Regions from separate parts of the Streptomyces sp. NPDC053069 genome, predicted to be linked through region 3. Evidence: riboswitches for the same ligand, from Rfam matches in the RefSeq annotation. Region 3 holds a riboswitch; each other region holds the start of a gene.

Region 1 (2,251 bases), on a different contig from region 3:
CTCAACGGTCGGGTCAGTGGCCTGCGGTTCCGTTTCGTCAGCGCCATGGCGGGCGTGCTCGGGGTGGGCGGCGACCTCACCGAGTGGACCGATCAGGAACTGGCCGAGGCCCGGCAGTGGATCGATCTCTACAAGGAGATCCGGCCGGTCGTCCAGCAGGGCGACCTGTACCGGCTGCGACCTCCGGCCGGTGGACTGAGCGCCGTCCAGTACGTCCTGGGTGAGGAGACGGTGGTCCTCGCCTGGCTCCAGGCGCAGAGCCACGGCGAACCCGTGCCGGCGCTGCGCCTGCGCGGACTCGACCCGGCGGCGTCGTACGAATGTCGCGAAACGGGCGAAGTCCATCGCGGTGCCGTACTGCTGCACCACGGGCTGCGCGCCGGCCTCAAAGGTGACCTGGATGCAACGGTTATCCGCCTGTGCCGCATCTAATGCTTCTGCCCGAATTGGCGCCTTCATTCAAACTCGGAGTGAAATGCGGACTCATGGTCGGGTGCGCGTGAGGAGCGTCATATTCGTGACGGTGCGTGCCGCGTCATGTCCACGTAATTTCCTCGGTGAAGAGGGAATTTGAAGGGCCGTAACAGGTGGAAATGCACGGAGGGTGACGGCGAATTCCCGAATCCGATCTTCTGAAAGGCGAACGGCGGAAACCGACTGCTTGTTTCCCTGCGTCCCACCCGCTTACGTTCGCCACCGATCCGGACGGAACGCCGAATCCTGCCGCCGCCCGGAGCCCCACACACTTGACCCGTGTTCGGCAGGAGCGGGGGACCCATCAGGTACCACTGCCTGTCCGGTCTCCGCGACAGGCTCGGGGTGAAACCGTGCGCGCACGGCCGGGCAGCTCCAGCCCGAACCCGACAGCTCACCTCGCAGGCGCCGGAGAGGAATGCGCCATGCCTGGTAAGGGCAAGCACCGACGCCCCAAGACCCCGCGTCTTTCCCGCTCGATCGCCGTCGCCGGAACCGGTGGTGCCGCCCTGGCCCTCCCGCTCGTCGGAACCACCGGGGCGCATGCCGCCGGCACCGCGCAGTCCGTCTCCGCGCAGGCCGTGCAGTCCCTTCGGGCCCCGGTGCACAAGGCCGCCGCGCAGCCGGATTCCGGCGTCCGTACCTACACGGTGAAGACCGGCGACTGCCTTTCGGTGATCGCCGACGAGCAGCACGTGGCGGGCGGCTGGCACCGCCTCTACGCCGACAACCGGCAGGCCGTCGGCGACGACCCGTCGCTGATCCACCCCGGCCTGGAGCTCGCGCTCGGCAGGCAGGCCGCACCCACCCGCAGGCACGCCGCACCCACCCGCACCGAGCCCGCGGCCCCGAGCCGGTCGTCCGGCGGCTCGCACCGCTCCACGCCCCAGGCGGCCCCGGCGCCCAGGACCTCCGGCGCCGCCACGACGCCGGCCACCTCCACCGGCTTCACCCTCCCGGTCACGGGCGCCACCATCGGCACCGGTTACCACGTGGCCGGCAGCATGTGGTCCAGCGGCTACCACACGGGCGTCGATTTCGTCGTACCGACCGGCACCCCGGTCAAGGCCGTCGCCGCCGGGACGGTCGTCTCCGCCGGCTGGGGCGGCGCGTACGGCAACCAGGTCGTCCTCAGGCTGAACGACGGCCACTACGCGCAGTACGGCCACCTCTCCCGGCTCTCCGTCTCGCCCGGGCAGACCGTGACCGAGGGCCGGCAGGTCGGCCTGTCGGGCGCCACCGGCAACGTCACCGGCCCGCACCTGCACTTCGAGATCCGTACCACCCCCGACTACGGCTCCGACATCGACCCGGTCGGCTACCTCCGCGAGCACGGCGTCGCCGTCGTCTGAGGCTGTCCGTCCTTCGGCGTGTTCGCCCTGTTCCGGGTTGGCAAATCATTTAAGGGTGTCATATCTCACCGGCCGTCAACCCCTGCCTACGGTCGCGTAGGACACATCCAAAGGTGAATCATGGTCCGACGTGGCAGACGATTCGAAGAGTGACAACACATCAGTGATCGGGTCGTACGTGGCGGTGGGGGACAGCTTCACCGAGGGCGTCGGCGACCCCGGCCCCGACGGGGCATTCGTCGGCTGGGCCGACCGGTTCGCGGTACTGCTCGCGGACCGGCAGCCCGAGGGCGACTTCAAATACACCAATCTCGCGGTCCGCGGGAAGCTGCTCGACCAGATCGTGCAGGACCAGCTCCCGCAGGCCGTCGAACTCGCCCCGGACCTGGTGTCCTTCTGCGCGGGCGGCAACGACATCATCCGGC
Region 2 (2,251 bases), on a different contig from region 3:
GTTGGGTGACGGGCAGGGTGGGGCGGGCCCGGGGCGGTGGTCTCGGTGGCTACCGGCTGGTCGGCGTCGAGCCGGCGGGCGTCGTGACCGGCCGGACAGTCCCTGCGGTGTTCTCCGGGCGGGGCCGGGAACCGCGACGGGCCGGGTGCCAACGGCCCGGCGACGGCACGGGAACGGTCTCGGCCGGGTGGTAGGTGTGGGGCAGCGCCGGGTCGGCCTCGTCGGGCGCCACCGCTGTGGCCCTGGCCGGCGGCCGACAGCGGCACGTCCGGTCAGTCCGGTCGGCTGCGCCGGCTCGTGCCGGGCCTGCTGAAGCTCGTCGAGCACCCTCCCCTGCCTCGAAGGCGTGGGAGGCACCCCGGGGGTGGCTGCGTCGGCCCCGGGCCGCCCGTGGGCTCCAGGCGGGCACCGGGGTGGCGCTGACGGTGCGGGAGCGGCCCTGTTGCTGGAGCCGCTCCTGCCCTGACGGCGGGTCAGTTCACCCGGCCGTACCAGACGCTCCTGGTCCAGATCTTCTGGAGCCTCACCACGTCCCCGGTCCTGGGCGCGTGCCAGATCTTCCCGTGTCCGGCGTAGATGCCGACGTGGTACACGTTGGAACCCGAGTGGAAGAACACCAGGTCACCGGCCTTACGGCTGAGGGCCGAGATGTGGTGCGTCTTGTTGTACTGCTGGGCTGCGGTGCGCGGCAGGCTCTTGCCCGCCTTCTTGAACGAGTAGAGCGTCAGCCCCGAGCAGTCGAACCTGTGCGGACCGGTGGCCCCCCATTGGTATGGGGAACCCTTTTTGGAGGCCGCGACCTGCAGTGCTTTGGTCGCGAGGGTGGCGGCCGAGGCGTCGGTGGCGAGACCAGGGACCGCGATCGAGCCGCCGACGGCGGCGAGGGTGAGAGCCGAGGCCGTGCCGGCCCGGGCCATGAGCGACGGGACACGATTCAGCGCAGTCATGCGCAACCCTTCGTCAGCCGCCTGTGAAGGATGACCTGTCGGATTCGGGCTGGCGAAGTTGCCCGGCCGCGTCGCGGCTTCACCCCAAGGGCTGCTCGGAACGTCCGGCCGTCTGTGACGCACAGACGAACTTCCGTTCCGGCGACCCGTCTTGCTCGGGTCCTCCACTCCTGCCGATCCACTCCGTCGACCGGTCATCCGTGCGGCGGCAGGACTCGGCGTCCGCCCGGACCGCCCCGCCGTTGTGGCGGGGGCTTGTCGTCAGACAGGGATCTTCACTCACAGCTGTCTGAAAATCCCAATGGATCCGGGGATTTGTGGCGTTACTCACCACTCACCCGTTCGAGTGGACAGGGCTGCGTTCGAGGCACCGTCACATCCCGGCCGTAGCCGCCGACCTGGGACGGAGCCTCGTCCTCCACGCTGCCGACCCGCGCGGTGCGCAAGTCGGGAGGTCCGTAGAACGATCTGGATATACGTCGGTCGGGGGTACGCCGTTCGGGGCGTTTCGAGCCCGCCCCGGACGGCGCGTGTCGACATCCGGGTCCGTCCTGCCGGGCGGGCGTCCGGATCAGCCGACGCCGTCGGTCGGGAGCGTGACGCGAGCGGTGCGGCGTGCACCGTCCAGCACCCGCAGGGCCCGTGCCAGCGTGTTCCCGTGCAGCTCCGTCTCACCCCGCTGGTGCATCAACGCGAGGGCGTCGCGCAGCTCTGCGGCCTTGCGCACCAGGGCCTGGGCCGCGCGCAGCCCGTGATAGGTGTCTCCGTCCCGCCCCGGATTGATCCTGCCCAGCAGGTCGACCGCCTCCAGGTAACGGTCGATCAGATCTCCCTCGGCGCGGGTCAGTGCGGGCAGGGGCGGCAGTTCCGGCAGCATCGGCGGCTCACCTCGCGTCCGGTGCGCCGGGCGTGCTCCGCCGGCCGGGCACGATGCCGTCCACCAGACCGTAGGCCAGCGCCCCGGGGGCGTCCAGGATCACGTCCCGTTCCAGGTCGTGGTGTACCTCCTGTGCCGTGCGCCCGGTGTGCCGTACGAGCATCTCCTCCGTCAGTGCGCGCATCCTTGCCAATTCCTCGGCCCGGATGAGCAGGTCACTGGGCTGGCCCTGCATCGGCTCGGGAAGCCGGGGCTGCTCGATCACCATGCGTGCGCCGGGCAGCGCGAACCGCTTGCCGGGTGCGCCGGCCGCGACGAGCAGCGCTGCATGGGACGCGGCCTGGCCCAGGCAGTAGGTGGCCACGTCGCAACTGACGTAGCGCATCGTGTCGTAGACGGCCGTCAGTGCACTGAACGAGCCGCCCGG
Region 3 (2,251 bases):
GACGCCCACTTCTGGCACACCGGCGGGGACAAACTCGTCTACACGACCGACAAGGGCGCCGAACGGGCCGCACGCCTCCTCGGCGCCGCCGCCGGCATCGTCCCGCTCGGCCCCGACCTCGACTGGCACGCCCTGCTGGGTCATCTGCACGACGTGCGCGGCGTACGGCGCCTGATGGTCGAGGGCGGCGGCACGGTCCACACCCAGCTGCTCCAGCTGGGCCTCGCCGACGAGCTCCAGCTGGTCCTCGCGCCGCTGTTCGTCGGCGATCCGGCCGCCCCCCGCCTGTTCGGCCCGGGCGTCTACCAGCCCGGCCGGCTGCGCCTCACCGAGACCCGCCGCATCGAGGACGTGGTCCTCATGCGCTACGAGCCCACGGCCCCCGGCACCGGCCCGGCCCCCGTCGCCGCCGACCGGCACTGGCTGCGCACCGCCTGCGAGCTGGCCGCGCTGTGCCCGCCGTCGGAGACGGCGTTCAGCGTCGGCGCGGTCGTGGTCGCCGCCGACGGGACGGAGCTGGCCCGGGGCCATTCACGCGAGGGCGACGACCCCGTGGTCCACGCGGAGGAGGCGGCGCTGGCGAAGATCGACCCGGCGGATGCCCGGTTGGCCGGCGCAACGGTCTACAGCAGCCTGGAGCCCTGTGCCCGGCGGGCCTCGCGGCCCGCGCCCTGCGCCGAGCTGATTCTGCGGGCGGGGGTGCGCAGGGTGGTCACCGCGTGGCGTGAGCCGGACACGTTCGTCTCGGCGGCCGACGGCACGGGGGTCCTGGTCACGGCCGGTGCGCAGGTGGCCGTGGTGCCGGAGCTGGAGGCACTCGCCAAGGCGCCGAACAGGCATCTGCTGGGAGGCTGAAAACACCCGGGGCCGGAATCCACTGGATTCCGGCCCCGGGCCTTCAGTAGCGGGGACAGGATTTGAACCTGCGACCTCTGGGTTATGAGCCCAGCGAGCTACCGAGCTGCTCCACCCCGCGTCGTTGTGACTCCAGAGTACCCCATGCGCAGGGCGGCACGCACACCGGTATTCCCGGCCCCCTCCCGCCAGGTCACCCACGGTGACTGGGCGACCGCCGTGCGCATAACATCTGAGACACCATCAAAAACGCCGAGACTCCTGAACGCCGGACAACTCGCCCGCTTTGCGGCGCTCCTGACCGGTAAGTCCACGCCCGAAATCGTTAATGATCAAGTCGAACGGCTTGGAAAGTAACCGGCAGGTCTATTAACGTTCGATAACGCAGCGCGGTCGTCCCAGCCGTCACAAGAGACGGCTCCGTGCGCACGCGCCGAATCCCGCGAGGGAACCGGGGAACCACCACCTTGGGGTGAATCGTGCGAATGCCGCAGTTGGTATACGCGCGTAGGAGACCTTCCTGCTCCGAACCCGTCAGCTAACCCGGTAGGCGGAGGAAGGAAAGGAGTGCGCCCGAGTGGCGTCCAACCGGCCTGCCCCAGAAGCCCCGTTCATGCCCGCGCCGGCCGAGCCCGAGACCTTCGGCTACGGCACCTACCGCGCCGAAGAGGGCCCCTGGGAGGAGTGGAACCCCACCGAGGACTCCGTCGCCCCGGTCCGCGGCCGGCACCGCGTCACCAAGCAGCGCGGCGGCTTCGCGCGCAGCTCCACCGTCCTCGGCGTCGGCGTGCTGGCCGCGGTCGGCGCGGGGGGCATGGCCAGCGCCAACACCGGCAAGCCGCCGGTCTCCATATCCCTGCCGGACCTGGACTCCGTCGGCCACCTCTTCGGCGACGACTCCTCCGACGCACCCCGGACGAACTCCACCGCGCTCAGCACCATGGGCGTGACCTCGGCCGACAGCAAGGACTCCGACGCGGGCGAGGCACTGCGCAACCGGATCATGGCCCAGGCCGAGCAGCAGCAGAGCAAGGCCGACAGCAAGGCCACCGCCGCCGCGCTCGCCGCCGCCGAGAAGCAGACCGCCGACGCCGCGGCCAAGGCGGAGCAGGAGGCCGCCGCCAAGGCCGCCGCCGCCAAGGAGAAGGCGGAGGCCGACGCCAAGAAGGCGGCCGAGGCCAAGCGCCTGGCCGAGCTGGCCAAGCAGTACCAGCTGCCCGTCGTCTCGTACACGATCACCGGCACCTTCGGCCAGCCCGGCGCCATGTGGTCCTCCGGCTACCACACCGGTCTCGACTTCGCCGCCCCCACCGGCACCCTCATCAAGGCCATCCACAGCGGCACGATCACCCAGGCCGGCTGGGCCGGTGCCTACGGCTACCGCACGGTCCTCACC

Evidence for each region. Region 3 has a riboswitch for cyclic di-AMP ahead of ACIGXP_RS12435 (M23 family metallopeptidase). Riboswitches for the same ligand answer to the same signal wherever they lie in the genome.
Region 1: it holds a riboswitch for cyclic di-AMP, as region 3 does, so the genes downstream of both, ACIGXP_RS08745 (peptidoglycan DD-metalloendopeptidase family protein) here and ACIGXP_RS12435 (M23 family metallopeptidase) in region 3, are expected to answer to the same signal.
Region 2: it holds a riboswitch for cyclic di-AMP, as region 3 does, so the genes downstream of both, ACIGXP_RS02915 (C40 family peptidase) here and ACIGXP_RS12435 (M23 family metallopeptidase) in region 3, are expected to answer to the same signal.

Annotation. Positions count from the first base shown of each region.
Region 1 is NZ_JBITZN010000003.1:373,940-376,190, reverse strand. Features, by position in the region: gene ACIGXP_RS08750 (alpha-galactosidase) at 1-432, shown strand, start outside; cyclic di-AMP (ydaO/yuaA leader) riboswitch at 740-895, shown strand; gene ACIGXP_RS08745 (peptidoglycan DD-metalloendopeptidase family protein) at 900-1,826, shown strand; gene ACIGXP_RS08740 (SGNH/GDSL hydrolase family protein) at 1,990-2,251, shown strand, end outside.
Region 2 is NZ_JBITZN010000001.1:650,983-653,233, reverse strand. Features, by position in the region: gene ACIGXP_RS02915 (C40 family peptidase) at 474-947, opposite strand; cyclic di-AMP (ydaO/yuaA leader) riboswitch at 951-1,178, opposite strand; gene ACIGXP_RS02910 (hypothetical protein) at 1,519-1,824, opposite strand; gene ACIGXP_RS02905 (ATP-dependent Clp protease proteolytic subunit) at 1,832-2,251, opposite strand, start outside.
Region 3 is NZ_JBITZN010000004.1:548,423-550,673, forward strand. Features, by position in the region: gene ACIGXP_RS12425 (dihydrofolate reductase family protein) at 1-855, shown strand, start outside; tRNA gene ACIGXP_RS12430 (tRNA-Met) at 903-976, opposite strand; cyclic di-AMP (ydaO/yuaA leader) riboswitch at 1,277-1,425, shown strand; gene ACIGXP_RS12435 (M23 family metallopeptidase) at 1,433-2,251, shown strand, end outside.